Regions from separate parts of the Sedimenticola thiotaurini genome, predicted to be linked through region 2. Evidence: riboswitches for the same ligand, from Rfam matches in the RefSeq annotation. Region 2 holds a riboswitch; each other region holds the start of a gene.
The links. Region 2 has a riboswitch for cobalamin ahead of bluB (5,6-dimethylbenzimidazole synthase). Riboswitches for the same ligand answer to the same signal wherever they lie in the genome.

Region 1 (9,925 bases), 180 kb from region 2:
TTCAACTCTTTACACTCCATTCTTCTGGCATTGTTGCTGCTGGTCAGCCAGCCACTCCTGGCCGATTCGGCTTTTCGGGTGGTCACCAGTATCAAGCCAATCCACTCCATCCTGTCGGGGCTGATGGTTGGTACCGAGGGACCGCAGCTGCTGCTGGATGGTGAAAAGCTGCCGTTCAATTACCAGATGGATGCCGAGCAGCAGACCAGCCTGGAACAGGCGGATCTGATTGTCTGGGTGGGGCCGGAACTGGAGCAATTTCTGGTTAAACCGGTTGCCCAGGCACAACAGCGTGGCGCCCGGGTCGTTACCCTGCTGGATAACCTGGAGCTGAAGATCCTGCCGTCCCGCTGGGACAAGCGGGAAGATGCCGAGCTGCGTGACCCCTATTTCTGGCTGGACAGCCGCAATGTGCTGATTCTGGTGGATGAGCTCTCCCGGGCACTGATGGATGCGGATACCGGCCGGGCCCATCTCTATCGAAGAAATCGTGCCCAGCTGCTGGGGCGGGTGGCTGAACTGGATCGCAAACTGGAGTACGGCTATCGCGGACTGAAAAGCGGTGTGGGTATGGCTTACTACGACACGCTGCAATATTTTGAACAGGCCTATGCGCTGAAGATCCGGGGCGTACTGGCCCAAGCGCCTTATCAGCCGGTTGATGCCCTCTCCCTGTTACAGAATCACGCCAAACTGAAAGAGGGCTATTACGCTTGTCTGTTGACCGAATACGGTATGCCGATGCCGGAACTCCCCCTGCTGACTGAAGATGTGGATATCAATATCGGCACCCTGGACAGTTTTGGCGCCACGATGGAGGCCGGACCGGATCTCTACTTTGAGCTGATGCAAAAGAATACCGATACCATCAAGGCCTGCCTCCAGTTTGATGGAGACGCCGGGCAGGTTGCCGCCAAGGAGGAGCTCTATGAGCCGGAAACCGCCAAGGTGGGTGCCAAGTTCATGCTGGTGGATCACAATGGCCAGATCTTCACTGACAAGGATATGCTGGGGAAATTCCAGCTGGTCTATTTTGGTTACACCTTCTGTCCCGATATCTGCCCCACCTCGTTGCAGGTCATATCACAGGCGCTGAACCTGCTCGGTGAGCGGGCCAATCTGATCAGACCCTATTTCATTACCGTCGATCCGGAACGTGACAATGTGGATGTGATGAAAAACTATGTGAAATACTTCAACGAAAATCTGGTGGGTCTGACCGGTAGCAGAAGCATGATAGACCGGGTGGTTAAAGGATACAGGGCCAGGTATGAGAAGGTGGAAGAGGAGGGCGGCGACCCCGATCTCTATATCATGGATCACACCGCCAGCGTCTACCTGATGGCGCCGAATGGAGAGTTCATCACCAAGTTTGCCCATGGCATCTCTGCCAAGCAGATGGTGGATGCTCTGAACGAATACCTGCCGAAATAATCCGATATCTTCCCATCGCACCCGGGCTGGGCTTCAGTCCGGGTGCTGTCGTTTCATCCAGGTCTCGATCAGGCGCCAGGAGATGGAGTCCCGACGCGGCAGATGGAAATGCTCATCCTCCGGTGATTCCAGCAGCTGGTCCCGGTGAAACCAGTTGGCGCTCTCCAGCTCCAATCCATCCACCTGAATTTCGCTACTGGTCGCCCGGGCATAGAAACCCAGCATAATCGAGGCTGGAAATGGCCAGGGCTGGGAGGAGTGGTAACGGATACCGGTCACCCGGATACCGGCCTCCTCGCACACTTCCCGCGCCACTGCATCCTCCAGACTCTCCCCCGGCTCGACAAAACCGGCCAGGGTGGAGTGCATGCCGGGTGGCCAGCTAGGTTGCCTGCCGAGCAGACAGTAATCGCCGTCGTGGACCAGCATGATCACTGCCGGATCGGTGCGCGGGTGGTGTGCCCGTCCGCAGGCCGAGTCACTACAGACCCGCATGTGTCCGGCGCGGGTTGAGTGGGTCTGGCTGCCGCAGTTAGGGCAGAAACGGTGGTGCTGATGCCAGTAGACCATGGCCCGGGCATGGGCCAGCAACGCCCCACTGTGCCGGTCGACCAGCGGGCCGACCACCCGCAGGTCACGGAAAGTCTGCTCGGCCGGGCAGGGCAGCCAGTCCAGGGGTTGCTCGAGCTGGGAAATATCCAGGGCCAGCCAGATAGTGCCCTCCCCATCGCGGCCCAGCAGGATCCGCTCTTGGGCGAGCGCCAACAGCCCCCGGTCCTGGTCACCCGGAAAGGAGACCGGCCGATTATGGTCGGTCACCAGATGCTGATTGCGCCACACCGGCAGCAGCCGGGTCTGCTTGGTTGCCAGGATGGATTGCAGCCAATCGGTATCATCCCGGTAGCGGTCCAGTCGATCGAATCCCGGATTACTGTAGAAGTTGGGCTGTTTCATTGCTCCCTAGCATGGTCAAAATCTACTCCAAAAGCAAAACCGGAACGACCTCCCGCACGGCTTCCAGACCGGGGCAGGATCAAACGGGCAATCCCGGCCGGCCTCCATCCGGAGGGGGCGGCCAACTCTTCCGGTCAGGTGTCAGGTATCAGTGATGCCCATCAGATAGCGTGGATCGGCGCCCGGCAGGGACTGGCAGATCTTGCTGAAATTTCTCAGATTGGGCAGTCGTCTGCCGCAGCAGAAGTGATTGATCTGGGTCGGTTTCAGTCCGGTCCGGTTGGCCAGTTCCAGTTGTGAAATACGCGCTTGATGAAGACAGCTGTTGAGTCGTTTGGCAAAAGAGTAGGGGTCACTGTGATGCATACGGTTTCCTGCGTAATCGGTTGATAGTCGGAGCAACGGCTGTTGGCTTTCAGCAACAGCAACGGATTGGCTCAGCAGTGGAAAAACGCAGGCAGGTAATCTTGAGCTGACCGGTCACGGTGGTCGGTCTATGTGATGATTTCATGGTTTTGTTCCTTAGGGACGCCCCGTCCCAGTGAAATTAATGATTTGTCGATGGCAGGTCTCCTGGCTCGCGGGTCGATGTTCGAATGTCGCCTTCCCGGATTGCTCCAGTGGCAAATTGACATGAACTCTCCGCTTACAGTTGCGGGGGCAGCCACGGCTTGGTTTTCCCGTTCCGTGTTCCCTTTTAATCCCGTCGGCTGATGCCGTTTCGGAACCATCGGGGCCATTCTATCGACAGCCCGCTGATCAGTGCAAGGCGCTTTTTCCGAGCTGTGACCGGGTTCTGTGGGAATGGCGTCACCACCATCTGCCGGTGAGTTGATAACCCGTATTTGATGTGGTTGATCGGGACAGTGACTTATTACCAGAATAAGATTAATCGAATGTTCTTCTCTGGATTGATCTGCTAGATTCACACTGCTCACCTATAAAAATCATGAGCAGAATAAGAGGCCACGACCAGGGCCCATCAACATCTTGGGAGGAAATCATGCGAACTGTCCGTCTTGCAGCGGTGCTGCTAATACTCTGTTTATCTTCACTGTCACTGGTTGCCCAGGCAGAGGAGCGACTCCGTCCTTTTGTGCTGGCGGAGATCGTCCAGACCCCACTGGATGCCAAGGTGGCAACAGTCAGGGAGGCACTGACCGGCGCCGGCTTTTCCATTGCGGGTGAATATGCCCCCTATGCGGGCGCACGGATTCTGATCATTACCGATGAGCTGTTGCGCAAGCAGGCCGCGGCATCCCCCATGGGCGGTTTTGGGGCGGCGCTGCGGGTCGCCCTGACCGAGCGGGACGGGTTGGTACAGGTCAGTTATACCGACCCGCAATGGATGGGGAATGTTTACCGAATGGCGGGGGATTTCATGACGCTGTCGCAACGTCTGAAGAGCGCTTTGGGACGGGACAAAACCTTCGGCACGGAGGGTGGTCGCACGAGGGAGAATCTGCGTGAGTATCACTACATGATGTTCATGCCCTATTTCGACGATCAGGTGGAGTTGGCCAGTTTTGACTCTTACCAGGCCGCTCTGGACGCGGTCGAAGCGGGACTGGCCGCTGGAAGAGGTGGGGTTGGCAAGATCGCCCGGGTGGATGTGTTGGGCAAGGATGAGTCCCTGTTCAGTGTCTCTGTCACCGAGGGAGCGGGAGCGGATGGGGCGGTGATGAAGATTATCGACCAGGGCGAGTTACGCCATACCGCCCATCTTCCCTATGAGCTGCTGGTGTCCGGTAAGCGGGTCTATATGCTGCACGGCAAGTTCCGCATCGCCCAGAGCTTTCCCGATCTGACCATGTCCACCTTTATGAAAATCTCCGATGCGCCGGATGGGATCGAAGCGTCATTGAAGATGGCCGTGGGTGGTAAGTAGGGAGTAGTAATCCGGCCTTGGTCCAGGCTTCGGCGCCGGAGCGGTTTCATCCGCGAGTGGTGTTCCCATCAGATCGGGGCGGGAGCCGCTTCTGCGGGTGGCTCCGGGCCCGATCAACCGCCCTGGCTAGGGTGCGGTGGCCAGCAGGATGGCCCGCAACGGCGCCGGATAACCCTCGATCGTGCGACTTTGATTCTGTGGGTCGAGGTAATCGGCCAGGGATTCAAAACGCATCCAGTCGGTGGCACGCTGCTCCTGGGTGGTGGTGGGGGTGACATCCACCACCCGCACGTCCCGAAAACCGCAGCGTTTCAGCCAGCCGGCCAGGGTCTCCGCGGTGGGGATGAACCAGACGTTACGCATCTTGGCATAGCGGCCTTCCGGTACCAGCACCTTGCCTGCGTCCCCCTCAATGACGAGGGTTTCCAAAACCAGCTCACCACCGGGTCGTAGTGCCGCCTTCAGCTCATAGAGATGATCTATCGGTGAACGTCGGTGATAGAGCACGCCCATGGAGAATACACTGTCGAAGGCGCGCAGGTTGGCCGGCAGATCCTCGATGCCCATGGGCAGCAGATGGACCGGCCAGTCCGGCCCCAGAAAGTGGCGGACAGCGAGGAACTGGGCCAGAAACAGCTGGGTCGGGTCGATGCCGATGACCAGTTCCGCCCCTTCACCGGCCATACGCCAGCAGTGATAGCCGTTGCCACAGCCGATATCCAGCACGCTGCGTCCCCCTAGCGGGCTGATGTGTGGCCGCAGCCGGTCCCACTTCCAGTCTGAACGCCACTCGGTATCGATAGGGATGCCGTGCAGCTGGAACGGACCTTTGCGCCAGGGGTGCAGCTGCTGAAGCAGATCGTGGATTTCGGACCGCTCTGACTCCGTCAGGGGGCGAGTGCCTGTCACGGATACCCGGGCGTCGTCCAGGGTCACCTGGGCCGGTTTCAGGGTCGGCAGGCGGGCAATTGCCGCCAGCCAGCGATCCAGATCGCCATGGGGCCGCTGGTTGAAAATCTGTTCCAGCTGAGTCGGAAGCTGTTCGGCCCAGCTCTCCAGTCCATGGGAGTGCATCAGCTGGCCAAGCGCTGCTGTGTCGATGATCACTTGCGCGCCACCAGTGAGACGAAGTTAAAACACTGGAACCAGAGATCCGCCCGCCGGAAGCCGGCCTGTTTCAGACGGCTCTGGTGGCGTGCCAGACTCTCGGGGATCAGTACATTCTCCAGGGCGCTGCGTTTCTGGCTGATCTCCAGGTCGTTATAGCCGTTGGCCCGTTTGAAGGCGTGGTGCATCTCGATCTGCAACTGCTCCTCTTCCGGATCTTCGAAGCGGATCTTTTCTGACAGGATCAGGATGCCGCCGGGGCGCAATCCGGCCTGGATCCGTTGCAGCAGAGCGCTGCGCTCCTCCAGCGGAATGAACTGCAGGGTGAAGTTGAGCGTCACCATGGAGGTGTTTTGAAACGTCATCCGGGTGATGTCGGCGCAGACAAAGTCGATCGGTGTGGCACCGTCCGCCGCCGGCAGCCGTTTCGCCGCCTGTTCCAGCATGGCCGGCGAGTTGTCCACCGCGATAATGCGGCAACCCGGCACCCGGATACCATTCCGAATAGCCAGGGAGGTGGCCCCCAGGGAACAGCCCAGGTCATAACAGAGTGTGTCGGGCTGCACATACTGGGCCGCCAGTACCCCACTGAGATTGATCACGCTGTCGTAGCCTGGCACCGAGCGCCCGATCATGTCGGGAAATACCCGTGCTACCTGCTGGTCGAAGACAAACTTGTCAATCTGTTCCCTCGGGTCGGAGTAGACCCGGTCCTGCTCTGTATTGCGTTTCATCTGGATGGTCGATGGTCCGGAAAGAGAAATGGCCACCCGCGACACTACCGCGGGCGGCCATTATCCCTGATTGGCAGGCGTCAGGCTATCTTGACCAGGTAGTGGCCATGGGCCTGTCCCTGGAGGATCTGTTTGAGCTTTTCCGGTACCTCATCGAGGGTGATTTCGGTGGTGAGGGTATCCAGGCAGTCCGGTTTCCATTCGCTGGCCATGCGATTCCAGGCGGTGACCCGTTCGGCCATGTCGGCTTCAGCCGAGTCGACGCCGATCAGGGATACCCCGCGCAGGATGAACGGAAACACCGTGGTGTGAAGTTCCGGGGAGCCCACCAGGCCGGCACAGGTGACAACGCCGCCATAACGGGTCGCCTTAATGGCGCTGGCCAGCATGTCGCCGCCCACCACATCGATAACCCCGGCCCACTGCTCCTTCAGCATCGGGCGCTGGGTGTCAATAATCGCTTCCCGGCCAACCACTTCGTTGGCACCAAGCGATTGTAAAAAGTCTGCCGCATCCACCTTGCCGGTAACCGCTGTGACGGAAAATCCCGCCTTGGCCAGCATGGCCACCGCCAGGCTGCCCACGCCACCGGTGGCACCGGTGACCAGCACCGGCCCGGCCTCGGGGGTGACGCCGTTACGCACCAGGGCATCCATCATCAGGGCAGCGGTCAGGCCGGCGGTGCCGAACATCATCGCCGCTTTCAGGCTCAGGCCCTGGGGCCGCTTGATCACCCAGGCCGCCGGCACACGAATATATTCAGCCAGGGCACCGTCGGTATTCATGCCCAGGTCGTAGCTGGTGACGATGATCTGGTCACCCACGGCAAAATCGGCCTGTTCACTGGCGACAACCACACCGGCCGCATCGATGCCCGGGGTGTGGGGATAGTTGCGGGTCACCCCCTTGTTACCAATGGAGGAGAGGGCATCCTTATAGTTCAGGGCAGAGTAGTGCACTTTCACCAGCACTTCGCCGGCGGGCAGTTCGTCGATCCGGCGGGTCCTGATGTGGGTGACATATCTGTTCGGTTCAGCCTCTTCTACAACCAGGGCGCGAAATTGTGTTTCGCTCATTGTTTATCTCCTGATGGGGATAGTGGGGTAAAAGATCGGCAGCGCGAGAAATCCTGCTGCAAGCGTGGGATCTCCCTACAACCTAGCAATCCAGGTTGACAGGGGCAAGGTCGTCAGATCGATCCAGTTGAATCATCGGATCACTCCTGCAGCCGTTTTAGGAATTCGATCCAGTAAGGATTGACCGTGTCCGCATGGCTTATCGGGGCCATGTGACCACCCTGGAGCCAGTGTGTCTCCACCTGTGGCAGATGCTGTTCAAGGACCTCCGCGACCCGGCGGCTGGGTAGGGGACTCTCCGGGCTGCGTAACAGGCAAACCGGCATAGTGAGGTTGCGATACTGGGCTGCCCGGAGGTGCTCTCCCAGTATGGCATTGAAATCGAGCTGAACCTTGGGGAAATGGTGATTTAACAGGCGCTGTCGTTCCGCTGGGAGTCTGTCGTAGGTGCCGGGAGCACTCCAGAAATCGATAAACAGGGCAGTGGCTTCGGCAATTGCATCGGCCGCCAGCAGTTCACTCAGGCGGGAGTAGACCTGCTGAACAATCTGGTAGGCCTGCTCATCCCTCTCCAGCAGATGAAAGGCGACCGGCTCGTACAGGCCGAGGGAGAGGATACGATCGGGTTGGGCATGGGCCAGGCGCAGGGCCGTGGCGCCTCCATAGGAGTGTCCGATCAGGTGAAACGGCGCTTCCCCGAGCCGCTGCCCGGTTATATGGGCTATGCGCCCGGCTTCCTGTGCCAGGTTGAATTGTGCGGGTTCGTCGGGGTATTCGCCGGCGCCATAGCCGTATAGATCGATAGCCAGAACCCGGTATTCGGACTGCAACCGTTCGCTCAGTTTGCGCCACTGGGTGCGGTTGCTCAGGGAGCTGTGCAGCAGGACCAGAGGTGTACCGGCTCCCCGGTCATCAATTACCTGTTCAAGATACATGGACTCTCCCGTGGTTTGTCGCCGCACGATTATTGGTTAGCAGGCAGGTGGATGCAACCTGTGTCAGCGAGCGGTCCGTGAGAAAACTCGCCGCTGCGCGGATCAGACTATTTCACGCCGTTACTGGGGAGCAGTGCAGAGCACTCCACAGTGGTGGAGTGAGGGGCTTGGTTACTGTTACCGGCAAAAGTAATCCGGCCCAGGGGGCGGGTGGCCGGTTAAAGGATAGGCCATGCTGAATAGAGGGTTGGGGCATGGCCGGTAGCTGTTTTTCTGCGTGCTACAGTTTGACACAGGTAACCTGTCGCTATTCTCAACCGAGTCTGCGGGTCCAGCCAGAGGAGTCAGCTGTTGTGATAATCCCATTCGATGCCAGCACTGCCTTGGATAGCAACACCATTCAGCAGGCCCCCGATCTGCTCAAGGAGCGCATCAGCCCCCTCTATTGCGTAGACGAAGCGCGTCTGCTTGAGACGCTCATTCCGCTGGCCCGCCCAGTCGATGATCTGCTGGAGAAGATCACCCGGGAGAGTGCTGGTCTGATCCAGGCTGTGCGGGAGCGGGATGATGCCATCCACATGATCGACGCCCTGCTGCTGGAGTACAGCCTGGATACCCGGGAAGGGGTGCTGCTGATGTGCCTGGCAGAAGCGCTGATGCGTATCCCCGACAGTGCCACCGCGGATGCCCTGATCAGGGACAAGCTGACCGTAGCCGACTGGAAACAGCATCTGCAGCGCAGCCAATCCCTGCTGGTCAATGCCTCCACCTGGGGGCTGCTGCTGACCGGTAAGGTGATTACCCTGGATGCCGGTATGGATGATGAACCGGCCACCATTATCAACCGGCTGGTGAACCGTCTGAGCGAGCCGGTGGTGCGGCAGGCGATGCACCAGGCGATGAAAATCATGGGACGGCAGTTTGTGCTGGGCCGCACCATTGCCGAGGCACTGGTCAACAGTCGCCGGTTGCGGGAGGCGGGTTACAGCTACTCCTTCGATATGCTGGGGGAGGCCGCCATTACGGGCCAGGATGCCGACCACTATTTCGACGCATACAGCCAGGCGATCCGCGTCATTGGCAGTGAGAAACCCCGGTCAGATCCGGCCGGTCGTTCCAGTATCTCCATCAAGTTGTCGGCCCTGCATCCCCGCTATGAACAGGCCCAGAAACAGCGGGTGATGGGGGAGTTGGGTGAACGGATGCGGCGTCTGATCCAACTGGCCCGGGAGCTGGATGTGGGTATCACTATCGATGCGGAAGAGGCGGATCGGCTGGAGCTGTCCCTGGATCTGTTCGAGCAGCTCTACCGGGACCGGGTCAGCCGGGGCTGGGGCAACATCGGCCTGGTGGTGCAGGCCTATCAGAAGCGGGCGTTGCCGGTGCTCTGCTGGCTGGCGGCGCTGGCCAACAGCCAGGGGGATCGGATACCGCTGCGCCTGGTCAAGGGGGCTTACTGGGACAGCGAGATCAAGCATGCACAGCAACTGGGTCTGCCGGGCTATCCGGTATTCACCCGCAAAGAGGCGACCGATGTCTCCTATCTGGCCTGTGCCCGTTTCCTGCTGAGTGAACCGGTGCGGGGGCTGCTCTATCCCCAGTTCGCCACCCACAATGCCCATACCGTGGCCAGCGTCGCCAGCATGGCCTCCCATGATGAGTTTGAGTTCCAGCGCCTGCACGGTATGGGGGATGCGCTCTATGCAACTGTCAGGGAGCGTTACAGTAACCGGGTACGTATCTACGCCCCGGTGGGGAGCCACAAGGATCTGCTGCCCTACCTGGTGCGGCGGTTAC
Region 2 (9,925 bases):
ACGCCGGGGTTGCGTGGGTCATCTTCCGGGATACCGGCTTCGATCTTACCCACCAGGTCGGCACCCACATCAGCGGATTTGGTGAAGATACCGCCACCAACACGGGAGAAGAGGGCGACCGTAGAGGCCCCCATACCAAAACCGTGAATGGCATGGGCAGTTTCCGGATCACCGCCGAAGAAGAGGTACAGGGTACCAAGACCAAGCAGTCCCAATGCGGCTACTGAAAGCCCCATAATGGAGCCACCAAAGAAGGCAATGGAGAGGGCCTCGGAGGCTCCCTTTTCGTGGGCCGCCGTGGTGGTACGCACGTTCGCCTGGGTGGCCGAGAACATGCCGATATAACCCGCCAGGGCAGAGGCGCCCGCCCCGACCACAAAGGCAAAGGCAGTTTTGACCCCCAGCATAAATAGCAGCAGTATGACGAGAACGGCTGAGAATGCCCCCAGCATTTTGTATTCGCGTCGCATGAAGACCATGGCGCCTTCATGAATTGCTTCTGCTATCCGGGTAACCTTTTCATTACCGGTCTCGTACTGCATGACCAGTTTATAGATTCTAAAGGCCGCAACCAGGCCCAATATTCCTAAAAATGGTGGTATCAAGTGACTTAAACTCATTTCTCCCCTCGTTTTTTTTATTCAAAATAAAAAAACAACCGGACGGGCCTGACAATAAGAGATGACATTAACCCGTGATTTGACAGTTCTGATACAAGATCGATGAAACCAATGGAATTACACTGCTCTATGGTAAAGCTAAATAAACTGCTCGAATAGCCTGATTAATAAAAGCAATCGAGAGTATATCTGAATCCAGAGTCATTCACAGTCCGTGATGGAGTAAATGTTTGCGGTATATCAATAAACTGCCCAACCGTTTACCTGCCAGGGTAGACCGTGCTTGTTCCCGCTGAATAGCGGGACTAGCCGTGGGTTTTGGCCAGTTCGGATAACAGATTCCCCTCCTTCTCCGGCTGACTGTTTCCCCAGCGATCGAAGTAGACCAGGTCCTGCAGCGGCAACCGGTCTCGCCAGCCGGTGCTCTGCAACTCCGGTTGGGTGAAAAAGTGTTCCACGTAACCGACACAGAGATAGGCGATGGGAACTACCCGGGCTGGCAGATTGAGCAGCTCTTTCAATTTCGATGGGTCGAAGATACTCACCCAACCGACACCCACCCCCTCGGCCCTTGCGGCCAGCCAGAGATTCTGAACCGCGCAGACGCTACTATAGATGTCCATTGCCAAGTCATGGGTACGACCCAGCACCACAGGGCCGGCCCGTTCCCGGTCACAAGTAACCACCAGGTTGATCGGTGATTCCAGTATGCCCTCCAGTTTGAGGGCGCTGTAGAGTGGCCTTTTGTCTGCCTCAAACATCTCCCGGGCTTCCCGGTTCGCCTCCAGGAACAGCCCATGGACCTGCCGCTTGATGGCAGGAGATCGGATCAGCATGAAATTCCAGGGTTGCATAAAGCCTACGGAAGGGGCGTGGTGCGCGGCCCTTAGTATCCGGGCCAGGACCTGATCCGGTACAGGGTTTGGTTTGAACTGCCCTCTGACATCGCGTCGGGAGAAGATGGCCTTATAGAGTGCGTCGCGTTCCGCCACGCTGAATTCGACCACTTCCTGCAGGTGGCCTGAAGGATTTTCCATAATATTCCCCTTGTCTGGAAAATCACGAATACTTGACCAGGTATCCGATGAGGTTGCACTTCAGGCCGGTCTTCTGACTCAGGTTCCACTTCCACAGACGCCTTCCCGAATCCTATGTCCAGTGGCTGGCGGCAGCCTGTAAAACAACCGCCGGTCTGTGAAATCCCCATCACAGCGTTGGGCACGTAGCGGAGTCGCACCGCTTTCCCGATTCTCCCGGCTCTACAGAGCCGGGCACCTGAAGTTTTACTGGGTTGGCAATTTTACAGGATTTGCTGCGGAAGTTTACCTCTGATTATTTGCGCCCCATAATGTGTGCCTTTTCATCTTACGGGTGATCCGGACGTGAAACAGCTGATCCTTGGCGGCGCCCGCTCAGGCAAGAGCACATTGGCGGAAAGACTGGCCGCCGAGTCGGGCGACAATGTGATCTATATAGCAACCGCCGCTGCCGAACAGAGTGATGTGGAGATGGCGCGGCGCATCCAGGCACATCGGGACCGCAGACCCGATAACTGGCTGCTGGTGGAGGAGCCTCTGAATCTTGCCGAGGCGCTCCGGGAGCATTGCGGGCCGGGTCATTTTCTGATTGTGGACTGCCTGACCCTCTGGTTATCCAATATTCTGCTGATGGATGAGGGTCGTCACTTTAAACAACAGACGACAGCGTTTCTGTCAGTATTGTCAGAACTGACTGGTAACCTGGTCATGGTGAGTAACGAAGTGGGGCTCGGTATTGTACCGTTGGGTGAGATCTCGCGACGTTTTCAGGATGAGTCCGGCTGGTTGCATCAGAGGGTGGCTAACAGCTGTGATCGGGTCATTTTAACTGTGGCGGGGCTGCCACTGACACTGAAAGGGGATACGCTTTGAAACCAGGCTGGCTGAATGATCCGGTCGTGCAACCGGACAAAACCAAGACAGACATAGCCAGGGAAAGGCAGCAACAACTCACCAAACCAAGCGGATCACTGGGCCGACTGGAGAGCCTGGCGATCCGGTTGGCCGCGCTGCAGGGGCGGGAGTTTCCCCGGGTAGAGAGCGTACGGGTGACCGTGTTTGCCGGGGATCACGGCGTGGTCGAATCCGGTATCTCCGCATATCCGCAGACAGTGACAGTGCAGATGATTGCCAATTTCTGTGCGGGTGGGGCCGCCATCAGTGTGCTGTCCAGGTTTCTGGGGCTGAACTGGAGATAGTGGACGTGGGGACTGTTGTCGAGCCGGATCGCCTGCCAGGCGTCATCAGCCACAGGGCCGGCCCGGGAACCGCCAATTTTCAGTACCAGGATGCCATGACCGGTGAGCAGCTGACAATCGCCCTCAATGCGGGTCGTGCGGCCGCCATCAGGGCCCAGGAGCAGGGGGCCGATCTGTTCATCGGTGGCGACATGGGCATCGGTAACACCACAGCCGCAGCGGCGCTGGGCTGTGCGCTGCTGAACGTCGAACCGGATCTGATGGCCGGTCCGGGGACCGGGCTTGATGAACGGGGCGTGGCCCACAAGGCGGCACTGCTGCGGGAGGCGCTGTCCCGCTACGGAGGGCTTGAAATGGAGCCCCTGGAGGCACTTCGCTGCCTGGGTGGCTTCGAAATTGCTGCCCTGGCCGGTGCTTATCTGGCCTGCGCCCAGGCGGGTATACCGGTACTGGTCGACGGTTATATTACCACCGCAGCAGCACTGGTTGCGGTACGTTTCCAGCCGGCGGTCCGGGAGTGGTTGCTGTTCTCCCATCACTCCGCTGAACCGGGTCATCGGACCCTGCTGCAGGCCCTGGATGCTACGCCGTTACTGGATCTCGGTATGCGGCTCGGCGAAGGGAGTGGGGCGGCGACGGCGGTGCCACTGTTGCGGGCTGCCTGTGAACTGCACAATCAGATGGCAACCTTTGCCGATGCGGGCGTGGATGAGGGCTGATTCAATTGTCGACTACGGCTAACCTGGATAGCTCCTCCGTCACCACGATCGACCTGATTCGCCATGGTGAGCCGGAAGGCGGAGTGTTGATTCGTGGCTGGCGTGATGATCCGTTAAGCAGCCGGGGGTGGCAGCAGATGCGTGACGCAACTGCCGGACATGCCCCCTGGGACGGGATTGTCGCTTCGCCATTAAAGCGTTGTGCCGAATTTGCCGGCGAATTGAGCAAAAAATCCGGCATTCCAATGACTTTTGAAGAGCGGCTTATGGAGATTGGCTTCGGTGAGTGGGAGGGATGCTCACCCGAGGTGCTGTACCGGGAGTCGCCCCAGCGGGTTAGCGACTTCTGGAACAACCCGGTGGAGTGCCCCCCGCCGGGTGGTGAATCCATGCTGCGGTTCCAGCAGCGGGTGGGATCGGCCTGGCAGGAGATCCAGTCGAAGTATGCGGGGCAACATCTGCTGATTGTCGCCCATGGTGGTGTCAATCGAATGATCATTGGCCAGGTATTGCAGATGCCGCTGACCCACCTGTTCAGGATAGAGCTGCCGTATGCCGGAATCAGCCGTATTCGTATTGAACAGGGTTGCCCGCGGTTGGTGTTTCATTGCGGCTCACTGGATTAACCGGACCGGGCTGATTAGCGGCAGTCCGACTTTTTCTTTCTCGTTCTCTTCTGATTCCGACAGCAAACATGATCAGACAATTTTTCTTTGCCCTGCAATTTCTCACCCGACTCCCGGTACCGGCAAACCTGCCCCTGCTGAGTGAGACGGAGCAGGGTAGGAGCCTGTTATTTTATCCCCTGGTGGGACTGCTGATCGGTCTGCTGCTCATATTGACCGGTGTGTTGGTGGGCAGTGATGAATCCCTGCTATGTGCAGCCCTGGTACTGACTGTCTGGGTGGCGATTACCGGCGGACTGCATATCGATGGCCTCGCCGATATGACCGATGCCTGGATAGGCGGGCAGGGTGACCGGGAGCGCACCCTGGAAATCATGAAAGACCCCCGCTGTGGTCCCAGTGCGGTGGTCGCCGTGGTGTTACTGTTGATAGTGAAACTGGCCGCGCTGAATAGCCTGATCATGCAGGATGCCTGGGGCGTGATTCTGCTGGCTCCGCTGATTGGCCGTAGCAATCTTATTGCCAGCTTTCTCTACCTGCCCTATGTCCGGCCACACGGTCTGGGTGCCATGCTGGCCGCCCATCTTCCCCGCTTAGAGGCTGGAAGAGTACTTCTGGCCGCTTTGTTGTTCTGCCTGTTGATCCAGGGATGGGTCGCGGTGTGGATGTTGCTGTTTTGCGGGCTGTTGTTTGTCATCTACCGATCCATGCTGCTGTCCCGCATCGGCGGTTTTACCGGTGACAGTGCCGGTACCATTTGTGAGCTTGGTGAGACGATGGCCCTGGTGGCAGCAGCACTGTTGCTATGAGTACGATCCTGTCCGTATTTGCCCTTTTACTGGATCAGTTGCTGGGCGAGCCAAGGCGCTATCATCCCCTGGCCGGGTTCGGCTGTTTGGCGCAGTTTACGGAACAGCAGCTGAACCGTTCGGGCGCTGTTCCGTTGCGACTTATGGGACTGTTGAGCGTTGTGCTCCTGGTTGCACCCATGGCAGTTGCTGCCCAGATCCTGAGCGACTGGTTCGGCCCTCTGTTTGATGGAATCCTGCTCTATCTGGCCGTGGGAGCCAAAAGTCTCGCTCAACATGCACTCAGGGTGGTGGAAGCGCTGCAACGGAATGATTTACCCGTTGCGCGACAACGGGTCGGCATGATGGTCAGCCGGGATACTGAAAACATGGAACGCCCGGCCATCGTCAGCGCAACCATCGAATCGGTACTGGAGAATGGCGCCGACGCGATCTTCGGGGCGCTGTTCTGGTTTTTGCTGGCAGGTGCGCCGGGTGTGGTGATCTATCGGCTGGTCAATACGCTGGATGCCATGTGGGGTTACCGCACGGAGCGATTCCGGGAGTTTGGCTGGTTTGTTGCGCGCCTGGATGACCTGTTGAACTGGTTTCCGGCCCGCCTGACCGCCCTGGTTTACGCCCTGGCAGGTAAATTTCGAGCAAGCATTCGATGCTGGAGCAGGCAGGCCGACCGGCTCGACAGCCCCAATGGGGGCGTAGTGATGACTGCGGGTGCGGGCGCCCTCGGCCTGATCCTCGGCGGGCCTTGCAGCTACCACGGAGAGACCCGGGATAAGCCGTTCTTTGGGGCAGGGTTTTCCCCGGTTTGTGGTGACATCTATCGGGCCGTGGACCTGGTCCAGAAGAGTGTACTCTACTGGGTTATCGCCATATTGATCGGAGGATGGCTGTTTGCTTGAGCACGGCGGAAAGCTGCAGGATGCCAGCCAGAAGTATGGTATTCCGCTGGATCAATGGATCGATCTCTCCACCGGGATCAATCCGCGCGGCTGGATGCCTCCCCGTCCACCGGACTCCGTCTGGCTCCGGCTGCCTGAAGAGCATGATGAACTGGAGCAGGTGGCGTGCAGCTATTATGGTTGCGATAGTCTGTTGGCTGTGGCCGGCTCCCAGCAGGCTATCCAGCTGCTTCCCACCCTCCGATCTCGCTCAAAAGTGGGATTTGTTTCACCCGGCTATGGCGAACATCCATACGCCTGGAAGTGTCATAACCATCAGGTACGCCCCATTGCCGCGGATGAAGTTGAGCGTCACCTGGATGAGATAGATGTACTGGTGCTGTGCAATCCAAACAATCCCGATGGAGGACTATTTACCGCAGCGCAGTTGTCGGCATGGCATGAACGACTCAACGCCCGGGGTGGGTGGCTGATAGTTGATGAGGCTTTTATGGATGCCACACCGCAGTGGAGTCTGGCAAAAACCGTCCCCTTGGGTGGCCTGATCATTCTTCGGTCACTGGGAAAGTTTTTTGGGCTGGCGGGAGCCAGAGTCGGTTTTGTGCTGGCTGACAATCCACTGCTTTTGCAGATGAGAGAGAAACTGGGGCCCTGGACTATTGCCGGTCCTTCCCGTTGGGTGGCGGCGAAAGCACTCGCCGACAGTGAATGGCAGACTAAAGCACGACAAGAACTTGGGTTGGCGGCAGACAGATTGAAAAGATTACTGTCCGGTGCCGGCCTGCCTCCCAGGGGAGGCACCGTGCTGTTTCAATACGTACGCCACAGGGAAGCCGGACAAATAGCCCATCTGCTGGCGCAGGAAGGAATTCTGGTCAGACTCTTTTCAGAACCCGCCTCACTGCGATTCGGTCTACCCGGTACAGCGGACGAATGGGCGCGGATGGAAGCCTGTTTCAAGCGACTCTTCCGTTAACCCGTTGGCCAACGGATAACCCTGGCGGTATGTCACGATTTTTTACACCAGGGTGAAGGGCTATGAGTTAAAAGACTTATATAACATGGAGATAAAGGAATGGCCGGAAAATTGCACGTATCTGTGGAATGGATTGGTACGGGTTTAAGTTGGCAGCTATTCCCTGTGTAGGATTGAGCCTATCTGCCCGTAGGAACGGTCTCCAAATTGACGCTGTATAAATCCACATTTTCGGGTTAATCATCTGATAACTCATAGGAATTAATGGCACGTATTAGTTGGTGATGGATTACTGCTTGATCCCAACCGGCCTTTGAAGGGACGAGTACATGAGAGAAATGTTCTACTTTGTCGCCTTTGGCTTTCTGTTCGCTTTCCTTATTCCACTTCTGATTGGCACCATAATTCAGGATGACGGACAGAACGCCTGGCGTTCGAAACAGGATGTAGTGACAGATAGAGACAAGCGGCCTCCTGTAGTTGATGAATCGACCGATAGCTGTGTGGGAACAGGATACAGTTACCTGTTGTCGGTTGATGGTTTCCCCTATGTGGAAAAGAAAAATTCTCCCTATATTGCGGCACTTATCGATAAAAAGATTGTTATTCTCCATGTTGATGAGCACAAAAATACAACCGAACTCGGTGCTAAGGATAAACTGCCCCCTGAAGTTAAGGTCGATCTTTCTGACGTTTTAACCGGTTGTATCAACAGTGATCGGACCCCCGCCAAAACAGGAAGTGTCCTGAATCTAAAAAAGCAGTGACTGTCATAATTGTCCGTTCTTGATAAGCCTGCTCTCGATGAGGTATTTGAGTTGCAGGCAACAGTATCCCATTCCGTCAGGTAAGGAATTGAACCCCTTTTATTGTCGAAATTAATCCCCAAATTACCGGGAATTACAATCGCTATCTGAAGGGCTTAAATTCATCATTGGTCTGTAGCGGGGTTGGCGCGGTTCTGTCGGGGTAGGCATTATTCCACCTAAGGGTTAAAATAGCCGTAAGTTCTAAAGATTCAGTACAGCCAGCCGAAAACCGATTGTGTTCTGACACAGTATCGCAGTTCTACTGACACATTGTCCGGGTAGAGTCAGGCTAAACCTCGTGAAGGAATAAGAAGCAACACGCAAGGGAGAAGGTATGGGCATTCAGGGTAGTCCGAATGTTTCACTAGTGCAGTTTGAGAAAGAACAACCGAAACAACGACGTCCCGAAACCGGGAAGTTGCCCGAAGGGGTAGCGCCCGACGACACAGCAGAGGATAGGGGGGTATTTTCGCGCTTTCACTCCCTCCGGGGAAAAGTAAGGCTATTCGGGCACTTTTATCATGCCCAGTTCCTGTTGCTTGCCTTTGTTGAGTATTTCTCCTTCGTCTCTGTCTATCTCTTTGCAACCCCACTTCTGAATTTCCAGCCGGCACAGGCGACCGGTACGACCCAATGGGCGGAAGCAATGTTCGCCGGCCTGATACTCATATTGACTATCTCATCCATGGGGCTGTATGACACCCGGCAGCGAGAGGGTATCAAGGGCGCACTATCGCGGCTCCTGGTGGCGTTTTTCTGCGGATTCCTGGTCATCGCGTCACTTGACGCCCTATTGCCGCAATTCAAAAATGATCCGATCTATATCGGCAGTTTTGTGTTGCTCGCCTTTGTTTATTCCATCCTGCTGAGAATCTATTTCTACAAATTTGTGGATGGAAAGATTCTCCAGCGTCGGGTAATGGTTGTTGGTGCCGGAAAGCGGGCCGCCTCTATTAGCAAACTGAGACGCAAGACGGATCGGCGTGGATTTGATCTGGTTGGATTTGTGCGGACCTCCGGTGAAGAGACCGTGCAAGTGGATAGCACTAAACTGATCAATATCGACGATGACATACGCAAATTTGCCATCCAGAATCAAATTGACGAAATCGTCATCGCCCCGGACGATAGACGCAGAAAACTACCACTTGATGGACTCATAGATTGCCGCATGAGCGGTATTGCCATTATCGATCTGCTGGATTTCTTTGAAAGGGAGACAGAAAAGATACGACTGGATCTGATCCAGCCTAGTTGGCTTATTTACACCGACGGTTTTAAACGGAATATTCTCCGTGCCACCGCCAAACGCACTTTCGATATCCTGATCAGCTCCCTGTTGCTGGTGGTCTGTTCCCCCCTGATGGTGCTTACCGCCCTGGCAATTATGTTGGAGAGTCGTGGAAAGGGCGGGGTACTGTATCGCCAGCAGCGTGTGGGCCGGGATGGAAAGTGTTTCAATCTCTATAAGTTCCGCAGTATGTATACGGATGCGGAGAAAGATGGCGTGGCCCGGTGGGCACAGAAGAACGATTCCCGAATCACCCGGGTTGGGTCATTTATCCGTAAGTACAGATTGGACGAACTGCCCCAGTTGTGGAACATTTTTGTCAGCGACATGAGTCTGGTTGGTCCGAGACCGGAACGTCCCGAGTTCGTGGAGCAGTTGTGCAAGGTAAATGCACTCTATAAAGAGCGCCATCGGGTGACCCCGGGGTTAGCTGGTTGGGCGCAGGTGAGCTATCCCTATGGCGCATCCAAGAAAGATTCTATGGAGAAACTACAGTACGACCTCTATTACGTGAAAAACCACGGTCTGCTGTTTGATTTCTACATTCTGGTACAGACCGTTGAGATCGTCTTTTTCAAGAAAGGTGTACGTTAGACAAGCGGTTTCAGTGCTCGTCCATCAGGGTTTAATACCGTATTTTTCCATCAAGCTATAGAGCGTTGGGCGCGTAATGCCCAACGTTTTTGCCGTCTCTGATATGTTTCCGTCTGTGTGATTCAAGGCGCGGAGAATCGCCTTCTTTTCCGCTTCACTCCTCACCTGTTTCAGGTTTAACGGCATGGCCTCTTCGTCAGGGGTGGAGAGTTCCAGGTCTTCCAGTGTTATCAATGAACCTTCCGCCATGATAACGGCACGTTTAATCCGACTCTCTATTTCGCGCACATTCCCAGGCCAGTCATAGTGTTCGATGGCAAGTATGGCGTTTTTATCGAAGCCATTG
Region 3 (9,925 bases), 480 kb from region 2:
CAACACAGCTGTAAACAGGCCGGTTATTGACCGGTAAATGTCGGTTATTTCCGTGAAATCGCCTATCAGGAGAGTGCTGGACGGGAGCCCCCCGAACTCGCCATAATCGTGTAGTGGATAAATTCGACCAACAGATCATCAGCCGCCTGCAACAGAACGCCCGGGCATCGCTGGCCGCTATCGGGCGTGATATCGGCCTCTCTCGCAGCGCGGTGGCAGAGCGGATACAACGCCTGGAAGCGCGGGGGATTATCCAGGGCTATACCCTCAAACTGGCGGAGAACGGCCGGCAAGCAGTTCAGGCCTACTTCCAGCTCAGCTTCTCCCCCTTCAAACTGGATGAGCTGCTACCGGCCATCCAGGCCATCCCGGAACTCCGCTCCGGACACGCCCTGAGTGGCGAGGTGGACCTGATCCTGTTTGCCGAAACCGATTCCATGGAGCGCCTGAATCAGATCCGTCGTGAACTGGAGCAACTGCCGGATCTGAAAAGATTGCTCACCTGTCCGGTGCTGCAATCAATCTCCCCGTAACCGGCCGGTTCCGCGACAACAGCTGTAATCCACCATCCACTGCAACTATTCAGCGATTAACAGGGCTGATTTTTCATCCGGTTGCAATCGCGTTAAGCTGAAAGCGTTCCTTGGCAACAGGCGGTGTTTTAATGAAATTTCCCAGAACCCACGGTAACGACCCGGCCAGTTCGGTGGTCAATAAACAGTATGCGGTGATCTACGCCCCCGGTAAGAAACGGGCCCGGTTTGCCGAGAACTGCGTGCAGATCGTGGACTCCTGCAGCAGCGCCATTGAGCAGGCCGAGGCAAAGGAGCAGCACTTTCCCGCCCTGGTGTACGGTCCCTCCCGTTCATCCGAAGGGTTCCGTCTCTACTACCTGATTGAATGGCTTGAGGACGAGGTATAGCGGTCAGGAGTCAAAGCCGAGGCGAATACCGAACAGAACCATCACCGACCCGGTCAGGCTGTTAAAGCAGCGCCCCACCCGGGGGCGGGCCAGCCAGTTGGTTACCCGTCCCACCATCAGCACCAGCGCAAGCTGCCAGATATTGGCAATGACAAAGTGCAAGCCGGCCAGAAACAGGGACTTGGTCAGGGCCGGGTCGCCCGGCTGGATGAACTGGGGCAGAAACGCCATGTAGAAGATAGCGGTCTTGGGGTTCAGTATATTGGAGAGGAAGCCCTCCCGCAGGGAGGTCCAGGCGCTGACCTGCCGGTGCCGGATCTTTCCAGACTCCAGTTTCAGGCCCGCTTCCCCACGATAGGCGCTGTAGAGACTCCTGGCTCCCAACCAGACCAGGTAACCGGCACCGGCCAGTTTGAGCAGGGAGAACATCAGGGCCGACTGCATCAGGATAAGGGAGATACCCCCGGCAGAGACCGCCGCATGCACGAATACCCCCATGCAGATGGCAAAACTGGTCAGTGCCCCATCCCTGAAGCCGCCGCGAACGCTGTTTCTGATCACCAGCAGGGTATCCACCCCGGGTGCCACCGTGAGCAGGATAATGGCCACCAGATAGGCCCAGAGATAGGTATCAAAAAACATATAATTCACTTTATATTCAATAGCTTACAAAAATATAAGCAATAAATCATTCTAGCACGATTGAATCCGCCTGCTGAACTACTATCTGCAGTGGCCCTCCATCAACCAAACAGTCGACCCGCCAATAGGGGCAGCACTGTCTCCACCCGGTAGATCCGCTCACCCAATGCCAGCGGCCGACAACCAGCCGCCTGCAACTTCTCCACCTCGTAGGAGATGAATCCACCCTCTGGTCCGACACAGACCAGCGCCGGTTGGCTCAAGGGCAACGGAGGATTACCGGCGCCACCAGTATAGGGGTGGGCCACCAGTGCGGCCCTGCCCGCCACCAATCCGGGCAGTTCATCCTCCACAAACGGTTTAAAACGTTGCCGTATCTGCACCTGCGGCAGGCGGGTGTCTTTGGCCTGCTCCAATCCCCGCAGCAGGGCCTGGTGTATCTCATCCGGTGACAGCAGGGGGCTCTGCCAGTAGCTCTTCTCCACCCGATAACTGTTGATCAGGTAGAGCTGTTTGATGCCCAGTTCAGCCACCATACCCAGACAGCGACGCAACATCTTGGGACGGGGCAGTGCCAGCACCAGGATCAGGGGCAAGGGTTTGGGTGGCGTTTCATTCAGCATCAGGCGCAGTGTCGCCTGCTGGCCATCCAGGCGCAGAATTTCCGCCTGGCCCATCTCGCCATTGAGCAGTCCGGCTTTGAGACGATCCCCGGGGCAGGCGCGGTGAACATTCAGCAGATGTTGCAACCGATGATCGCGGATGATCGCAACGTCACTCTCCAGCAGATCCGCTTGATCGAGCAGCAGCAGATTCATTGTCTAGCGACTCCGCTCCCAGGGCAGCTTCAGGGTCTCCGCAATCGACGTGGCAGCGCTGCTGAGGCGCACCCCGAAGGCGCGCGCCATGTTATCGCCGGTCAGGACCGATTCCGGCGTTCCATCGGCCAGGGTTTCACCCGCCACTAACAGCATCAGCCGGTCACAGTAGTGGGCAGCCAGGCGCAGGTCATGCAGTACCACCACCAACGATCCGCCTCTTTGGCAATAGCACTGCAACAGCGACATCACTTCAATCTGGTGGGCCAGATCAAGCGCCGCCACCGGCTCATCCGCCAGCAGCAGTTCCGGTTCCGCCACCAGGGCGCGGGCCAGCAGCACCCGGGAGCGCTCTCCGCCGGACAGAGTATCGAACTGCCGGGTGCGGAAATCGCTCAGGTCGGTCTCCGCCATCACCTGTTGAATGATCTCCTCATCCGCCTCACCCGGCCGTTGCCAGTCGGACAGATGGGGCAGACGGCCCAGAGAGACCAGCCGTTCCACACTCATGGGCCAGTGGGCCGTACCGCTCTGGGCCAGATAGGCGACCCGTTTGGCCCGCTCTGCGGGGGACAACTGGAGATAGTCGCTCCGGCCCCAGAACAGACTGCCTGAAGCGGGCTTCAACAGACCGGCCAGTACCCGCAGCAGGGTGGTCTTACCCGCCCCGTTGGGTCCGATCAGACCGAGCATCTCACCCGCCTTGAGGTTGAAATCGACCCCCTTCAGCACAGATACCCCACCCAGGGATACCAGCAGATTTTCACCCTGCAGTCGATTCATAGCTGATAGCGCCGACTTTTGATTATGAGATAGAGGAAAAACGGCGCCCCCACCAGGGAGGTCACCACCCCCACCTTGATATCGGTGCCAACCGGGAACAGCCGTGTAGTGATATCCGCCGCCAGCAGCAGTGCCGCACCACCCAGTGCGCTGCTCAGTAACAGTCGTGATGGCTGAAAGCCCACCAGGGGCCGCAGCAGATGGGGCACCACCAGGCCGACAAAACCGATTGAGCCGGTAATGGAGACCACCGAACCCACCGACAGGGCTACCGCCAGAAAGATACGCCAGCGCAGCCGGGTGAGTGAGATCCCCATGGTACTGGCGGTCTCCTCCCCCAGGGTCAAGGCATCCAGCGACCGGCCGGTACCCAGTAGCATGGCCCAGCCCAGCAGCACGCCGGGCAGCAGTATCCACAGATCGTGCATGCTGTGATTGGCTATCGACCCCATCATCCAGAGCACGATCTCCCGCACCGCATAGGGGCTCGGTGCCAGGTTCAGCAGCAGGGAGATCATGGCCAGCGCCAGGGCGTTGATGGCAACACCGGCCAGGATCAGGGTCAGGGTACCGGCCTCCCGTCCCGCCATCAGGTAGACCAGGAAGGTAGCCAGCAGCGCCCCGGCCATACCCCCCATAGGCACCGCCAGTGGCAACAGGGCCCCCATCCCGAAATAGAGCATGCCAACCGCCCCCAGAGCAGCTCCACTGGCACTGCCGATCAGCCCTGGACTGGCCAACGGATTCCGCAGCAGGCCCTGCATGGCGGCACCCGCCAGACCCAGGGTAGCCCCGGCAAACAGGGCGATCAGGGCACGGGGCAGACGGATCTCGGCGAAGATCAGGCCGAGCACGGTGGGCGTATCCAACAGACTCTCCCGGGCGGCCTGCAACACCGGCAGGGGATTGGAACCGAAGAACAGTGAAGCGACAAACAGCAGCGCCACCAACAGACCCAGCATCAGGACCAGCCTGCCATGCGGTATATTTATCGGGCGGTTCACCTGGGCAGACTCCGGTGCAGTATCTCCACCGCGTCAGCGATCATCGGACCGCCACAGATCCAGTAGCGGTAGGCCACCTCGATTGGCGCCCTGCCCTGGGTCAGCCGGCGCAGCACCGGATGTTCCAGCATCTGCTGTCCCCGGGAGTAAGTACCCGGTGAGTAAGAGGAGGTGAACAGTTGCACCGGCCTGGCCAGGATCAACCGCTCCATGTCAATGGCGCCATAGCCCACCACCCCCTCCTGAGCTGAGATATTTTCCCAGCCGGCCAGCTCCAGGGCCGCGTGCTGCAGCGTGTTCCGGCCACTGGTGTAACCGTTGGGCTGATAAAAAGCGCCGCGTGGCCTGACCTTGGGCCGTAACTGCTTTATACGATCCAGGCGCTGATCCATCGTCTGGATCATCTGCCGTCCTTCTGCTTCACGGCCGATCAGGCGGGCAATCAGGCGGATATTGTGACGAACATCCTCAATACTGGATGAGAGGGCTAACTGTTCCACCCGGTAGCCCAGTTTTTTCAACAGGGCAATCAGCGGTCGATCGGTATAGGCGCCAGCCAGGATCAGGTCCGGCTTGAGGGCCAGGATCTCCTCCGCCTTGCCATGATTGACCGGATAATTGGCCGCCTGCACCGCCATGAAGGAGCTGTTGGCTTCCAGGGCCAGGTGGCTGACCGAGGCGATCTGCTCCGGCGCAGCCAGCATCAGCAGCAGTTGGTCGGTACAGAGGTTGATGGAGACCACCCGGCCAGGCCGTTCGGCGCCACTGACAGCAACGGCAAACAACATCAAAAACAGAATAGTGAGTAGACGCCGATTCAAAACTGATTCCTGATTACCTGTCCCGACGGGTCAAGTCCGCCATCGCCAAAGCCAACCAAATTCCCTGGATCTCTATGACCGATACCCGCATCTTCCACCACGCCCGCGACTGACGACTAAAAGCAGGATCGGGGCGTGCAACAACCCTGTTATTGCGCGCCCCGATCCTGGTTCCGCCCTCGACTATCTAACCGGTCGGACTATTTTGGCACGTAATGGAGAGAAACAAACAGTTCCCGGCCGCCGGTATTATAAGTGCGGATGGTCTCATAGTCCCGGTCAAACAGATTGCTTATCTGCCCACGCAGGGTCCACTCGCTGGTCAAATGCTGTGCCACCCGCAGATCCAGGGTACCGAAACCATCAGTGAGCAGCGTATTGTCCGTGTCACTGAAGCTGTGACTGCGGGCATTGAACGTGGCGCCTACTTCGGTCCTGCCAAAGGCTCTGTCAATATCGATACGCAGGGACCGCTTGCTGCGATCGGTCAGCTGCTTACCGGTTATACGATTTCGCGGATCAAGCAGGGTCAGGTTGCCGCTTATCTCCCAGCCGGCCAGCTCTGTGGTCACCCCCGCCTCCATACCATTGATCCGGGCCCGGCCAATATTCTGTGGCTGATAGGTGAAGGGAGCCACCTCTACCCAATCGATCAGATCGTCGATATCGGTTCGAAACAGATTGATGTTCCATCTGCCCCAGGACGGCTTGCCACGCAGAGACAACTCCAAGCTTTCCGACTCTTCCGGGGTCAGGTTGGGATTACCGTTGGATCCCCAGGGATCCTGGTAATAGAGATCATTGAATGTGGGAGCACGAAAGCCGGTTCCGTAGGAAGCTACCAGCCGGAGGGTTTCGGTTAACTCCCGTCCCAGGGAGATGCTGCCGGTGTTGTAGGTCCCGAACGATTCATTGTCATCATGCCGAAGCCCGATGCTGATATCATTGCGCCCGAACTCCCGCTGGTACTGGGCAAATACCGCCTTGTTATCCCGCTCGTTTACGCTGTAGTTACTGGTGCCGGCCACCTCGTCCCGCAGGTAATCAAAACCGAATGTCAGAATGCTCTCCTCACCCAGAGCCACATCATTCTGCCAGGTAAACTGACGGCGTTTAGTATTGAAGAACGAGTTGAAAACATCATTCACATAGCTGGTCATTTCGTCTCGACTTTCGCCGACTGAAAGCGATATATCCCAAATATCATTGGGCGAATATTCCAGCTTGCCGTTCAACGACTGCTGTATCGACTCGGAGTCGTAGAAATTGGCCGGTCCCCAGGCGCTGTCATACTCATTTTCACCCTTGGCCCGCAGGGCACTGACCGTGAGCTTCAGCCCGTTGGAAAAACGGTAGCCCAGATGGCCGGAAAAAGCCCGGTTATCGTAACCGTCGTCATCCGGATTATTGTTTTTCAGGGCACTGAATCCATCAGTATGCAGATCAGACAGGTTAAAACCGTACTCCAGGTTATGCTGGCTGCCGTTTACCCCAAGGGCCAGACGACGGGTATTGTGCGAACCGTACTCCGCATCAGCATTTATCTGGGTTCCGGACTGCACTCGCTTGGTAAAGATCTGTATCACCCCACCCATGGCATCGGCACCGTAGAGTTGGGAGCGGGGTCCCCGGACGATCTCAATGCGCTCAACCTGAGCCAGCGGAATATCCTGAAAACTGACCGTTCCCAGGGTAGCCGAGCCGATACGGACACCATCGATCAACACCAAAACCTGGTTGGAGTTGGTGCCCCGTAACCGGATTGAGGTTGTCTTGCCCAGCCCCCCGTTATTGCTCATGCTGAGTCCCTGGATGCCATCCAGCAACTGGGTAATATCCCGGGCCTGACTCTTTTCAATCTCCGTTCGGGTCAACACCGTCACTGACGCCAGGGTCTCATCAACCGTTTGAGACATTCGAGAGGCGGTCACGTTGATGGTATTTATTGAAGTGGCTGCCTGAGCAAGCGCAATAGGCGATAGCAGGCAAAGTGTGGATAGAACGGCTGGTGAATAAGGTTTCTTGCAGGTCATTACAGGCCTCTCCGTTACTCCACTGCGGGAGTGCATTCTAAAGACAATGCAGGACGGAAAAAGACTTGCGAGTGATGGGAATGCCTTACCCGGGCATGGCCACAGCGGGACTGCATACAAGCACAGGTTTTTCCGACCTGCGTGGATGCGTCAGCTAACGGAAGACCGCTCTACTGAATACCCCGTTCGGTAGAAATGCGACGCGTGAAAGGCAGGTTTCCTGACTTGCAGATCATTACCCGGTATCGCCTTCCCAATCATCGGACCAGTGGCGTAATGAGACCGGACTACTTGCTTACAGTTGCGAGGACAGTCAAGGAGTTGCCTGGATGAGGCGCACCTTAGTTCCCTATTAACCCGTAGCGGGCACCTTTCAGAGGCGGCCATTTTAATCCATACATGAAAATCCACAAGGGATTTATCCCCCTATTCACAAGTTAAACAGCGGTGCCTGGAAATTAAGGCCGAGCAGAGCCCAGCAGAAGTGGTTAATTTCCCAACAAAGGGGTTATGGATACAAACAGGTACACCTGGAGCCATCATCTGCGAAGCGATTACAGATCTTACCCAGCCAGCGATGTTATCATCGGGCGACCGGCGGTCGGCACGGAACAGCCGATATGGCCCATACCAGCGGAGATGGAGAGCTCTGATCCGGATCATCTGCCGGTACACCCAACTGCCGCCGATAAAGCGGCTTTATTCCATAAAACATGCGCTTATCCCGTGCAGGTAATAACGTCATGCCAAGCAACATTCAACGCTGTGGTTGGGCCGGATCAGATCCCCTTTATCAGCAGTATCACGACCGGGAGTGGGGCGTGCCCTGCCGGGATGACCGAACCCTGTTTGAGTTCCTGATTCTGGAGGGCGCCCAGGCTGGTCTGTCCTGGATTACCATACTGCGCAAGCGGGACCACTATCGAAAGGTGTACGACCAGTTCAATCCACAGAAGGTCGCCCGCTATAACGCCAGCAAAGTGGAGCAACTGCTGGCCGATCCCGGCATCGTCCGTAACCGCCTGAAAGTGATGGCAAGCATCACCAATGCAAAACTGTTCCTGGATATTCAGGCCGAATACGGTGACTTTGCCAGCTTCATCTGGCGCTTTGTGGACGATGAACCGATCATCAACCACTGGCCATCACTGCAGCAGCTTCCGGCCACCACACCCGAGTCGGATGCCATGTCCCGGGAGTTGAAACGGCGCGGGTTCAAGTTCGTCGGCAGCACCATCTGTTACGCCTACATGCAGGCCATCGGCATGGTCAATGACCACACCCTGGACTGTTTCCGGCATCGGGAACTGTTGGACTCCGCCTGAACCAGCAGACGCGGCCGGGGTAAAAACCGGGGCGGACTCCAACCCAAACAACAAAAAAGGGGTGCCCTTGCGGACACCCCTTTTTTTCGTTTGGTCGGGCGGACAGGATTTGAACCTGCGACCACTTGTCCCCCAGACAAGCACGCTACCAGACTGCGCCACCGCCCGAAACTGAGCGCGCATACTAGGCGGTATGCACACTGTTGTCAATGCTGCAGGAATCAGCGTTTGAGGATCTGCAACACCTCTTCCAGTTCCGCACGCAGCTGCCGGGCGATCTGGTGACTCTGATCCTGATCCTCCTTGGCCCCCTCTCCAGAGAGCTGCTGACGCGCTCCACCAATAGTAAAGCCCTGATCGTACAGAAGACTGCGTATCTGGCGGATCATCAATACATCATGGCGCTGATAATAGCGGCGATTACCACGCCGCTTGATCGGCTTCAGCTGACTGAATTCCTGCTCCCAGTAGCGCAGCACATGTGGCTTCACACCACACAGCTCACTCACCTCACCGATGGTAAAGTAGCGTTTGCCGGGTATCGCCGGCAGATCGGCAGTATTACTGCTTGCTTCCAGCATAAGCTTCTACCCTCGCCTTCAGTTTTTGACCCGGGCGGAACGTCACCACCCTGCGCGCTGAAATTGGGATCTCCTCCCCGGTCTTCGGATTTCTGCCAGGGCGCTCTTTCTTTTCACGCAGATCAAAATTTCCGAAACCGGACAATTTAACCTGTGAGCCCTCCTGTAGGGAAATGCGCACTTTCTCAAAAAACATTTCAACCATCTCCTTGGCCTCCCGTTTGTTCAGGCCAAGTTCATCAAAAAGTTTTTCGGCAAGATCCGCCTTGGTCAAAGCCATATCTCAATCTCTCAGTTGTGCATTGTAGCGTTCGACAAGCGCGGCGACTATCTGCGCCATTACACGCTCCACATTTTCATCGGTAAGAGTGTGGGAACTTTCCTGTAAAATCAAGCCCAAAGCGAGACTTTTTCGTCCTGAGTCTACCTTTTCACCAGTATAGACATCAAAAATCAGAATTTCTCTCAGAATTTCCGGTACCGATTCACGAATAGTCTGTCGAATCTGGTCAAAACCGACCGCCTGATCCACCACGATGGCGATATCACGCCGGATCGAAGGGTACTTGGAGAGTGGCTTGAAGGCAGGCAAGCGGCCTTCCATCAGCCGGTTCAGGCCGATCTCGAACAGATAGACCCCGGAAGAGAGATCCAGTTTCTGTTCCAGTTGCGGGTGCAGTTTACCGATCCAGCCGACCTGCTCATCCCCCCGGGTGATCCGGGCGCTCTGCCCCGGATGCAGTGCATTGTGGGTCTCCGCCTGGAACCGAAATTCGTCTGCACAACTGGTCAGGGCGAACAACGCCTCCAGATCGGCCTTCAGATCGAAGAAATCCACGTTTCGCTCAGGAGCGGCCCAACTTTCCGGCTGCAGAGCCCCGGAAACCAGACCAGCAAGCATCAATTCCTGTTTAATATCATCATCTTGCTTAATAAACCTAAGACCGGACTCGAATATTCTTACCCGGGATTGCTGACGTGACTGGTTATACATGG

Region 1: another riboswitch for cobalamin. It lies ahead of AAY24_RS02665 (helix-turn-helix domain-containing protein); the one in region 2 lies ahead of bluB (5,6-dimethylbenzimidazole synthase).
Region 3: another riboswitch for cobalamin. It lies ahead of AAY24_RS05710 (TonB-dependent receptor domain-containing protein); the one in region 2 lies ahead of bluB (5,6-dimethylbenzimidazole synthase).

What each region holds. Positions count from the first base shown of each region.
Region 1 is NZ_CP011412.1:607,103-617,027, forward strand. It holds gene AAY24_RS18375 (metal ABC transporter solute-binding protein, Zn/Mn family) at 1-1,434, shown strand, start outside; gene nudC (NAD(+) diphosphatase) at 1,468-2,388, opposite strand; gene AAY24_RS02665 (helix-turn-helix domain-containing protein) at 2,530-2,754, opposite strand; cobalamin riboswitch at 2,935-3,135, opposite strand; gene AAY24_RS02670 (hypothetical protein) at 3,392-4,276, shown strand; gene cmoB (tRNA 5-methoxyuridine(34)/uridine 5-oxyacetic acid(34) synthase CmoB) at 4,403-5,383, opposite strand; gene cmoA (carboxy-S-adenosyl-L-methionine synthase CmoA) at 5,380-6,117, opposite strand; gene AAY24_RS02685 (YhdH/YhfP family quinone oxidoreductase) at 6,198-7,193, opposite strand; gene AAY24_RS02690 (alpha/beta fold hydrolase) at 7,334-8,128, opposite strand; gene putA (bifunctional proline dehydrogenase/L-glutamate gamma-semialdehyde dehydrogenase PutA) at 8,482-9,925, shown strand, end outside.
Region 2 is NZ_CP011412.1:788,061-797,985, forward strand. It holds gene AAY24_RS03455 (sodium-translocating pyrophosphatase) at 1-620, opposite strand, end outside; gene bluB (5,6-dimethylbenzimidazole synthase) at 926-1,657, opposite strand; cobalamin riboswitch at 1,704-1,914, opposite strand; gene cobU (bifunctional adenosylcobinamide kinase/adenosylcobinamide-phosphate guanylyltransferase) at 2,003-2,530, shown strand; partial or broken gene cobT (nicotinate-nucleotide--dimethylbenzimidazole phosphoribosyltransferase) at 2,527-3,575, shown strand; gene cobC (alpha-ribazole phosphatase) at 3,581-4,201, shown strand; gene AAY24_RS03480 (adenosylcobinamide-GDP ribazoletransferase) at 4,270-5,010, shown strand; gene cbiB (adenosylcobinamide-phosphate synthase CbiB) at 5,007-5,909, shown strand; gene cobD (threonine-phosphate decarboxylase CobD) at 5,902-6,885, shown strand; gene AAY24_RS03495 (hypothetical protein) at 7,215-7,652, shown strand; gene AAY24_RS03500 (TIGR03013 family XrtA/PEP-CTERM system glycosyltransferase) at 8,062-9,579, shown strand; gene prsR (PEP-CTERM-box response regulator transcription factor) at 9,604-9,925, opposite strand, start outside.
Region 3 is NZ_CP011412.1:1,272,609-1,282,533, forward strand. It holds gene AAY24_RS05675 (Lrp/AsnC family transcriptional regulator) at 114-533, shown strand; gene AAY24_RS05680 (hypothetical protein) at 665-922, shown strand; gene AAY24_RS05685 (LysE family translocator) at 926-1,564, opposite strand; gene AAY24_RS05690 (16S rRNA (uracil(1498)-N(3))-methyltransferase) at 1,666-2,382, opposite strand; partial or broken gene AAY24_RS05695 (ABC transporter ATP-binding protein) at 2,386-3,090, opposite strand; gene AAY24_RS05700 (FecCD family ABC transporter permease) at 3,162-4,169, opposite strand; gene AAY24_RS05705 (ABC transporter substrate-binding protein) at 4,166-4,990, opposite strand; gene AAY24_RS05710 (TonB-dependent receptor domain-containing protein) at 5,191-6,906, opposite strand; cobalamin riboswitch at 7,217-7,412, opposite strand; gene AAY24_RS05715 (DNA-3-methyladenine glycosylase I) at 7,767-8,348, shown strand; tRNA gene AAY24_RS05720 (tRNA-Pro) at 8,440-8,516, opposite strand; gene AAY24_RS05725 (MerR family transcriptional regulator) at 8,570-8,929, opposite strand; gene AAY24_RS05730 (integration host factor subunit alpha) at 8,910-9,209, opposite strand; gene pheT (phenylalanine--tRNA ligase subunit beta) at 9,213-9,925, opposite strand, start outside.